Regions from separate parts of the Mesorhizobium sp. WSM4887 genome, predicted to be linked through region 1. Evidence: predicted binding sites of a transcription regulator. Region 1 holds the regulator's gene; each other region holds the start of a gene.
The links. Region 1 encodes PhoB, which activates phosphate uptake and scavenging genes when phosphate is short. Its sites were predicted from a motif close to TGTCATNNANCTGTCAT; they were not measured.
Positions count from the first base shown of each region.

Region 2: P9230_RS18670 (RNA degradosome polyphosphate kinase) is a predicted target of PhoB. The motif match lies at 1,927-1,943, and genes of this name have one in related genera.
Region 3: P9230_RS28355 (alkaline phosphatase) is a predicted target of PhoB. The motif match lies at 2,115-2,131, and genes of this name have one in related genera.

Region 1 covers NZ_JARTVP010000003.1:223,896-227,169, forward strand. The annotation lists gene pstB (phosphate ABC transporter ATP-binding protein PstB) at 1-796, shown strand, start outside; gene phoU (phosphate signaling complex protein PhoU) at 817-1,521, shown strand; gene phoB (phosphate regulon transcriptional regulator PhoB) at 1,541-2,230, shown strand; gene P9230_RS14705 (ROK family transcriptional regulator) at 2,547-3,274, opposite strand, start outside.
Region 2 covers NZ_JARTVP010000004.1:363,003-366,276, reverse strand. The annotation lists gene P9230_RS18685 (amino acid ABC transporter ATP-binding protein) at 1-216, shown strand, start outside; gene P9230_RS18680 (FAD-dependent monooxygenase) at 365-1,591, opposite strand; gene P9230_RS18675 (zinc-finger domain-containing protein) at 1,618-1,863, opposite strand; gene P9230_RS18670 (RNA degradosome polyphosphate kinase) at 2,104-3,274, shown strand, end outside.
Region 3 covers NZ_JARTVP010000013.1:10,678-13,951, forward strand. The annotation lists gene P9230_RS28350 (hypothetical protein) at 86-370, shown strand; gene P9230_RS28355 (alkaline phosphatase) at 469-2,043, opposite strand; gene P9230_RS28360 (MFS transporter) at 2,180-3,274, opposite strand, start outside.

The sequences.
Region 1 (3,274 bases):
GATGTTGTCCACCGACCTGAACGTAGGCGAGACGACCGCCGAGAAGGCCAAGATCGAGGTCAAGAACCTCAACTTCTACTATGGCCAGTCGAAGGCGCTGAAGGACATCAACCTGTCGCTGCCCGAGCGCAGCGTCACCGCCTTCATCGGACCTTCGGGCTGCGGAAAGTCGACGCTGCTGCGCGTGCTCAACCGCATCTACGAGCTCTACCCGAAGCAGAGCGCCGAAGGCCAGGTGCTGCTCGACGGCAAGAACATCCTCGACCGCTCGCAGGACCTCAACCTGCTCAGGACCAAGATCGGCATGGTGTTCCAGAAGCCGACGCCGTTCCCGATGTCGATCTACGAGAACATTGCCTTCGGCGTCAGGTTATATGAGAAGATCAGCAAGGCCGAGATGGACAATCGCGTCGAACAGGCGCTGAAGCGCGCCGCGCTGTGGAACGAGGTCAAGGACAAGCTCAACGCCAGCGGCCAGAGCCTTTCGGGCGGCCAGCAGCAGCGGCTCTGCATCGCCCGCACGGTGGCGGTGAAGCCGGAGGTCATCCTGCTGGACGAGCCGGCATCGGCGCTCGATCCGCTCTCGACCGCCAAGATCGAGGAGTTGATCGACGAGCTGCAGGCCGACTACACGATCGTGATCGTCACCCACAACATGCAGCAGGCGGCGCGCGTCTCGCGGCAGACGGCGTTCATGTATCTCGGCGAGCTGATCGAATTCGACCGGACCGAAAAGATTTTCACCTCGCCCCGCGAGAAGCGCACGCAGGACTACATCACCGGCCGCTTCGGCTGAGTTCATACGAGGACATAACCATGGCCCATACGGTCGCTTCCTTCGACGAGGATCTGAGGCAGATCAGCCAGCTCATCCGCGACATGGGCGATCTTGCCGGCTCGATGGTCGGCGCGTCGACCAAGGCTCTGCTGAATTCCGACAACGCGCTGGCGCAGCGCGTGGTCTCCGACGATGCCATCATGGACGCGCGCCAACGCGAGCTCGACCATCGCGCCATCACGCTGATTGCCAAACGCCAGCCGATGGCCGACGACCTGCGCAGCGTCGTTGGCGCCATCCGGATGGCCGGCGATCTCGAGCGCATCGGCGACCTTGCCAAGAACATCGCTAAGCGCGTCGGCTCGGTCGGCATCAGCGCCGCGCCGCGCGACCTTTCGCACTCCATCGATTCGATGGCGCAGCTGGTGCTGATCCAAGTGCAGGGCGTGATCGAGGAATACACGGCCGGCGACGCCACGGCGCTCGCCAAGCTCCGCAACGACGACGAGCGCATCGACGTCAAATACACCTCCGTCTTCCGCGAGCTCCTGACCTACATGATGGAGGATCCGCGCAACATCACGGCTTGCACGCATCTGTTGTTCTGCGCCAAGAATCTGGAGCGCATCGGCGACCACGTCACCAACATCGCCGAGAACGCCTACTATGTGCTGACCGGCACGCAATTGCCCGCGAATCGTCCTAAGCAGGACGAGACGACGATGTCGGCGCCGGCGGCCTGACAGCGAAGGTGCCTGCTATATGATCGCGCCACGCATCATGGTGGTGGAGGACGAGGAACCGCTGGGGGTGCTGCTCCGCTACAACCTCGAATCCGAGGGCTATCAGGTCGAGGTGGTGACCCGCGGCGACGAGGCCGAGATCCGCCTGCAGGAGAATGTGCCCGACCTTCTGGTGCTCGACTGGATGGTGCCGGCGGTGTCCGGCATCGAGCTTTGCCGGCGCCTCAGGATGCGGCCCGAGACCGAACGCCTGCCGATCATCATGCTGACCGCGCGCGGCGAGGAAAGCGACAGGGTGCGCGGCCTCTCGACCGGCGCCGACGACTATCTGGTCAAGCCGTTCTCGACGCCGGAATTCATGGCCAGGGTCAAGGCGCTGCTGCGCCGCGCCAAGCCGGAGGTGCTGTCCAGCGTGCTCAAGGTCGGCGACATCGTGCTCGATCGCGAATCGCATCGCGTCTACCGCAAGAAGAGCGAGATCCGGCTCGGCCCGACCGAGTTCAGGCTGCTGGAATTCATGATGCGGCATCCCGGCCGGGTGTTCTCGCGCAGCCAGCTGCTCGACAATGTATGGGGCGAGACGATCTATATCGACGAGCGCACCGTGGACGTGCATGTCGGACGCCTGCGCAAGGCGGTCAACAACGGCCGGATGCCGGACGTCATACGTACCATCCGTGGGGCGGGCTACGCGATCAGGGAAGATTAGATCCAGGGCACCGAAGGTCTGACGGGTTCTATCTGCGCTGGCGGGTTATCGAGACGCTGGTGCTTCGCCGTCCACGGGCGGAGCACGAAGCGTCGCGACGCGGCGCAGACCCGACGATCCACGCGACTTCCACGCGCCGCGGCGGTGCAGAAATTCTGCTCCGCTCATCCGACGATTGAGGTAATGGCATGGATTCCAGGGTCTCCGCGACGGAGCTTCGCTCCTGCTCCGCCCTGGAATGACGAAGCTGCGGGGCCTTCGCTAATCTCCGGCGTCTGCAGGACGCACAGAAGCCAACGATCGCTATCGAAGCTGCTCAGGCCACGTTCTTGCCCGCTCTTGCCTGCACGCCCGGGGCGAAAATCTCCTGGTCGACGAAGGTCAGCGCGCGCACGGCGCAGCCTTCGCGGATCAGCGGCAATTCGTTCGGCTCGGTATCGAAGGAGATCGAGTTTGAATGCTGGCCTCCGGCGGTCTGGCCGATCGCCTCGCGCAGCGCCGGCTCGATCAGGTCAAAGGCGGCGGCGCTGACGCCGACCATGGCGACCGGCGCCGGGTCGATCAGCGCGAACAGGCTGCCAAGGCCGAAGCCCAGCGCCTCGCCGGCCCGGCGATAGGCCTCGCGCTCCGGGCCATCCGTCTCGCGCGCCTTGGCGGCGAGCGCCCGCATGTCGGCGTCGCCGACATCGACCGGCTCGGCGTCCTCGCTCATCTTCATGGCGCTGCGCCAGATGGCGTAGTTGCCGGCATAGGCCTCGACGCAGCCGCGGCGTCCGCAACGGCAGAGCGCGCCGCCCGGACGATGGATCATGTGGCCGAACTCGCCGCCGGAAGAATGCGTGCCGGTGAACAGCTCGCCCTTCAGCACCAGGCCCATGCCGATGCCGTGCGAGAGCAGGATGGCGATGAAATTGTCGCGATAGCGGTGGGGATCGCGCCACTGCAGCGCCACCGCCATCATGTTGCAGTCGTTTTCCATGGTGGCCGGAATGCCGAATTCCTTTTCCAGGATGTCGGCGAAGGGAATGTCGGTCAGCGGCGTGA
Region 2 (3,274 bases), on a different contig from region 1:
ATGATCAAGGAAGTGCTGGAGACGATGGTTGGCCTTGCCGAAGAAGGCATGACGATGCTTTGCGTCACCCACGAGATGGGCTTTGCCCGCAAGGTCGCCAACCGGGTGATCTTCATGGATCAGGGCCAGATCGTCGAGCAGAACACGCCGGCCGAGTTCTTCGATAATCCGCGCCATGAGCGGACGAAACTGTTCTTGTCGCAGATCCTGCACTGAGCTTCTGACGCCAATTCGAGAAGCCCGGCCGCCAACGGCCGGGCTTTTGAGCGACCGGTTGGTGAAGTGCGCTGCCGGTCTCGCCTTCCATAGTTGTCGAGGCGCGGTAGCATTGGCGGTCGTGCAGGACACCGCTGCAGCGAACGCCTCACCGCCTGTTCCGCTCCTCCCAGCCATAGAGCCAGTCCAAATCTCCCGCGAGTTTCTCCGCCGGCCGCGTCGCCAACACCAGGTTGCGCGCGATCGCAACCGGGCCCCATGCGTGCCAGGCCAGGCGGTTGAGCGCGCCGCGTCTGATCACCTTCTCGATGCGCGGGCGCCTGCGATTTTCCCATGTGGAGAGGTTCTGCCGCCGATCGCCGGGGAAGTCGGCGACCAGATCGGCGAGCGTCGCGGCATCCTCGATCGCCATCGCCGCGCCCTGCGCCGCGAACGGGGTCATGGCGTGCGCCGCGTCTCCGATCAGGGCTACCTGCGGCATCGTCCAGCGAGCCTGCTCGACGGTGTGGATCGGAAACGCCGTCCAAGGCCCGGCGAGCGCGGCGAGTCTCGCCAGCGCGGGCGACGTGCCGCGCATGGCGCTGGCGAGGATGGCGGGGTCCGCATGGCCGGACCAGCCTTCGGCGATGCGCTCGCCCTTGGTGAAGGCGGCCAGGTTGAAGGCGCTGCCCTTGCTCACCGGATACGCGACCATATGGAAGCCGGGATGGAGGAAGGCGGTGATGCAGTCGCCGGCGGCGATTACTGCAAAAGCCTGGCCGGCGGCGCTTGTCGCTGCAACCGTTGCGCGCCAGGCCAGCTCGCCCGAGAAGCGGTTCTTCCCGAAGGCCGGCTCTCGACCCGCAAGCAGCCTGCGAACCGACGACCAGACGCCGTCCGCGCCGATCAGCAGGCCGCCGGCGGCCTCGATGCTGCCGCCATCCGTTTCGGCGGCGACGGCGATGTCTTGCGGGTGAACAGCGACGTCCGTTACCCGCGCGCCGGTGACGAGTTGGATTTCAGGATGCTCCGCCATCCGCGCCGTCAGCGCCGCCTGCAGGTCGGCGCGGTGCGCCACCAGATAGGGCGCGCCCCAACGCTCTTCGCCGGCCTGGCCGAGCGGCACGCGCGCCAGTTCGCGCAAGGTGGCAGCGCCCTTCAGCACCACCGCTTCCGGGCGGATCGCGCTCAGCCGCAACCGGTCGAGCGCGCCGAGCCGACTGAGCATACGGGTGGCGTTGGGGGAAAGCTGGATGCCCGCGCCCACCGCTTCGAGCTGGCTGGCCTGTTCCAGCACCGTGACGGCATGGCCGTGTTCGGCAAAGGCAAGAGCTGCCGTCAGTCCGGCGATACCGGCCCCGGCGATGACGACCTGCCGGGACCGCGCCTCCTCCATGGTCTAGCGGTCACCCAGATCCGCGATCAGGCGGCCTGGTCGATATAGAGGCAGCCGGCAGGCTCGGTTTCCGTCGCCTTCAGCTTCGGCGAATAGCGGTAGAGCGTCGAGCAGTAAGGGCAGACCTTTTCATTGTCGTCGCCCATGTCGAGGAATACATGCGGGTGGTCGAAAGGCGGGTTGGCGCCGGTGCACATGAATTCCTTGACGCCGATATCGATCGCCGGATGGCCCGCGTCGTTCTGGAAATGGGGAATGGTACCGCCTGCCATCGTCGTCTCCTTCAGTTCAGCCCGTTTGCATCTGGATCATAACCGGCCGGTTTGCAAGATCGATGAAATGAAACTGTCGCAAAAGGCTGGCAGAGGATAAGTTGAGCCGGTTAAGCGCATGAGGCCGGAAACGAAGCGATTCCGTGACATCATGCGTCATAAAAGCGTGTTAGAGCGTGCATAGCGCGTCCGGCGGCGTATGGCGCTCAAAGAACGACGTTGTGGCCAAGAGCAGGAACCATGAACGAACTGAAGCCGGTGCAGAGCGAGTTCATCACCGTCGAGGCGGCGAGCCCGGACGGCGGCAATCCAGACCGTTTCGTCAACCGCGAGTTTTCCTGGCTGCAGTTCAACCGCCGGGTGCTCGAGGAATCGCTGAACGAGCATCACCCGCTGCTCGAGCGCGTCCGCTTCCTGTCGATCTCGGCCGCAAACCTCGACGAGTTCTTCATGGTGCGCGTCGCCGGCCTCGCCGGTCAGGTGCGCGAGGGCATCGCCTTGAAGAGCCCGGACGGCCGCACGCCCGAGCAGCAGTTGGAGCAATTGCTGCGCGAGGTCGAGCGCCTGCAGGAAGACCAGCAGAAGAGCCTGTCGGCCCTGATGGAGCTGCTCAACAAGGAAGGCATCGAAAGCATCCCCCGCGACGGCCTGACTAAGGACGAGAAGGCCTGGCTGGAGGAGCATTTCCAGGGTCAGGTTTTCCCGGTGCTCACGCCGCTGTCGATCGACCCGGCGCACCCGTTTCCGTTCATCCCCAATCTCGGTTTCTCAATGGCGCTGCAGCTGCGCCACCGCAAGAACGGCGAGGAGATGAGCGCGCTCTTGCGCTTGCCGGTGGCGCTGCGGCGGTTCATCCGTCTGCCCGACCGCAAGCATCATGTCCGCTTCATCCCGCTGGAGGAGGCGGTCGGCCTCTATATCGGCAAGCTCTTCCCTGGATATGAGGTCAAGGGCTCGGGCACGTTCCGCATCATCCGCGACAGCGATATCGAGGTGGAGGAGGAATCGGAAGACCTCGTTCGCCTGTTCGAGACGGCGCTGAAGCGCCGCCGCCGCGGCTCCGTCATCCGCATCGAATTCGACACGCTGATGCCGGCCGAGTTGCGCGACTTCGTCGCCGGCGAGCTCGGAGTGTCGTCGAGCCGCATCAGCGTGCTCACCGGGCCGCTGGCGCTCAACCAGATCTCCGAGATCGTCGCCATCCCGCGCGACGACCTCAAATTCACGCCCTATAACCCGCGCTTTCCCGAGCGCATCCGCGAGCATGGTGGCGACTGCCTGGCCGCCATCCGCGAGAAGGACATCATCGTCCACCACCCCTACGAATCCTTCGACGTCGTGGTGCAGTTCCTGCGCCAGGCGGCGGCCGATCCGGAAGTCGTCGCCATCAAGCAGACGCTCTACCGCACCT
Region 3 (3,274 bases), on a different contig from region 1:
AATAAATGGTCACTGATTCTTAAACGTCTTGGTGTGAAATGATTCTGTTAACCAAGGCGGAACCTTTGAGGGGCCGGGCAATTTCATGTTCATGACCGATCAGATGTCCAGATTGCGTCCGGTTTTCGCGTGGGCAGCGCTTGGCGTGCTTGTTGCGGCTGGCGCCGCGCAGTCGGCGGCTGCCCTGAGAGAAGCTAACCCCTCGCCCCGTGATGCCAAAACCGCGCAGCAGATGTTTGCCGACGCCCCGGACGGGGTCGACCCGATCGTCACCGGCCCGGTCAGCGCCGCATTCAAGCAGCGCCAGAAGGCAGCCAACTGCGACACCGCCGTCTGGCCGAACATTCCCGCGACCTGCTATCCGGATTAATATTGCGACGGCTATCTGACAAAGGTAGCACTCCGGCACACCCTCCTCTGCCGTAACGGACAGTCCGGCAGGACAGAGAGGGTTGCCTGGCGCCGACCCTAAGCCGACCGCACCGGATCGAGCGTGACCTTGTAGAGCTCGTTGTCGTCGCGATCCATCAGCCGCACCGTTAGTTGCTCCGTGGCGCCGGAAATGTCGACCAGGCCGAAGAACTGCAGGCCCGCTGATGGCGGCAGGTTCTGGCCCTGCTCGGCGCTCGGCGCCTTGATGAACTTCAGCTCGGGCCCGAAGGTCATGTCGAGATCGTTGGGACCGAAGGTACCGGCGTGGATCGGGCCGGAGACGAATTCCCAGAACGGGTTGAAATCCTGGAACTGCGCCTTGTCTGGATTGTAGTAATGCGCCGCCGTGTAGTGGACGTCGGCGGTCAGCCACACCGTGTTGGTGATGCCGGCGTTCTTGATGTAGCGCAGCAGGTCGGCGAATTCGAGCTCGCGGCCCTTCGGCGCGCCATTGTCGCCGTTGCTGACCGCCTCGGCTCCGACCTTTTTGGCCGCGTCGTTCCAGACGACGAGGCCGAGCGGCATGTCGGCGGCGATGATCTTCCAGGTCGCCTTGGAATTCGCCAGCTCGCGCTTCAGCCACTGCGTCTGCTGCTCGCCGAGCATACGCGACTTCGGCGTCAGCGTGTCCTCCATGTCGGGGCCGTTCGGGCCGCGATAGGAGCGCATGTCGAGGAAGAACACGTCGAGCAGCGGCCCGTGGGCGATCTTGCGATAGACGCGTCCCGGTTCCGAAGGTTCGTAGCGGATGGTCGTCATCTCATGGAAGGCGCGCGCCGCGCGGGCCGCCAGCACATGGATCGATTTTTCCGTGTAGCGGTTGTCGGTCGTCAGGTCCTTCGAATCCGACCAGTTGTTCACCATCTCGTGGTCGTCCCACTGGTAGAAGGTCGGGCAGATGGCGCTGAGCGCGAGCACGTGCTTGTCCATCATGTTGTACTTCCACTGGTCGCGATACTCGTCCAGCGTTTCGGCAACCTTGCGCTTGCCGTCGATCATGACGACGTTCTTCCACTTGCCGCCGCCGGGCAGGTCGACCTCGTCCTTCATGGCGCCGTCGGCATAGATCGTGTCGCCGGAATGGAGGAAGAAGTCAGGCGTGTGCTTGGCGATGGTGGAGTAGGTCTTCATGCCGGTCTCGTCGATGCCCCAGCCCTGGCCGGCGGTGTCGCCCGACCAGGCGAAGCGCACGTCGCGCTTCGACGCCGGCGCGGTGCGGAAACGGCCGACAATCGGCTCGGAGACGGCGTTGATGTCGGAAAGATCGGCGGCCGTCATCCGGTAGAAAATGTCCTGGTCGGCGGCGAGGTCGGTGAGCAGCCGCTTCACCGTATAGTCGCTGGCGGGCGAGGTATCGAGCGGCGCCAGCCTGACGGCGTCGGCGAAGCTTTCGGTGGTCGACACTTCGTACATCACGCGCGCCGGCCGGTCAGTGCGGGTCCAGACCACGCCGGAGGTGGCGTCGACATCGCCGGACTGGACGCCGTGGGTGAAGGCCGGGCGCTGATTGGCTCGGGAATAGTAAGGCAACGCGAGACCGGAGGCGCCGACTAGGCCAAAGGCGCTGGCCGAGGTGACGAAAGCGCGGCGGGTTAACGAGAGCTTGTTCATGGCTGTCTCCGGATGGCGTTGAACGGGACCGCCAACCTCCGGCCTCAATGTTTCAGGCGCATATCGGAACCATGAAATTTTGATAACAGGTCACAGCTCTTCCCTTCTCCCCTTGCGGGAGAAGGGAAGTCGCGCTTTAGGCCGCCTGCGGCTCCGGCTCAAACGCCGGCTTGCTCGTGTTGATCAAGAGCGAAATACAGGCCGCGGCTATGCCGGTCATGCCGGCGATCAGGAAGGCAAGCTCGTAATTGCCCTGCAATTCGCGCATCGTGCCGCCGAAGGCCGCCGCCGCCGCGGCGCCCACCTGGTGGCCGGCGACGATCCAGCCGAACACGATCGGGCCGCTGCGGTCGCCGAAAGCTTCGTTGGCGAGCCTGAGCGTCGGCGGCACGGTGGCGATCCAGTCGAGCCCATAGAGCACGGCGAAGATGATCAGGCTGACGGCCGAGAAGCCGGAATAGGGCAGATAGATCAGCGACAGGCCGCGCACGGCATAATAGACGCCAAGCAGCTTGCGCGGATCGAAACGGTCGGTGAGCCAGCCGGACAGCGTCGTGCCGATCAGGTCGAAGATGCCCATCATCGACAACAGCCCGGCTGCCTGCACCTCGCCGATGCCCATGTCGCCGCAAAAGGCGATGAGGTGCGTGCCGACGAGGCCGTTTGTGGTGAAACCGCAGACGAAGAATGTGGCGAACAGGTACCAGAACACCCTGGTTCCCGCGGCACGGCGCAACGTGTTCAGCGTATGCGCCAGGAAATTGCCTTGCGCGGCCGGCGACACCGGCGGCACGTCGTCGGCATCGGCGCCATAACGCACCTGGCCGATGGAAGCCGGGCGCTCCGGCACCAGCAGAAAGACCAGCGGCACGAGAGCCGCCGTGGCAATGGCGATGGCAACGGCGACCGGCTTCCAACCTCCCGACTGAGCCAACGAGGCGAGCAGCGGCAGGAACACCAGCAGGCCGGTCGCGCTCGAGGCGGACATCAGCCCCATCACCAGGCCGCGATTGGTCTTGAACCAGCGATTGACGATGGTGGCTCCGAGCACGGTCGCGACCGCGCCCGAGCCGATGCCCGAAAATACCCCCCATGTGATCAGCAGATGCCACGGCTTGGTCATCAGCAGGCTGAGCGCTGTGGAACCCGACATGATCAGCAGCGCGGCAAGCAGCGTGCGGCGTAGCCCGATCCGCTCCATCAACGCCGCGGCAAACGGCCCGGTGAGGCC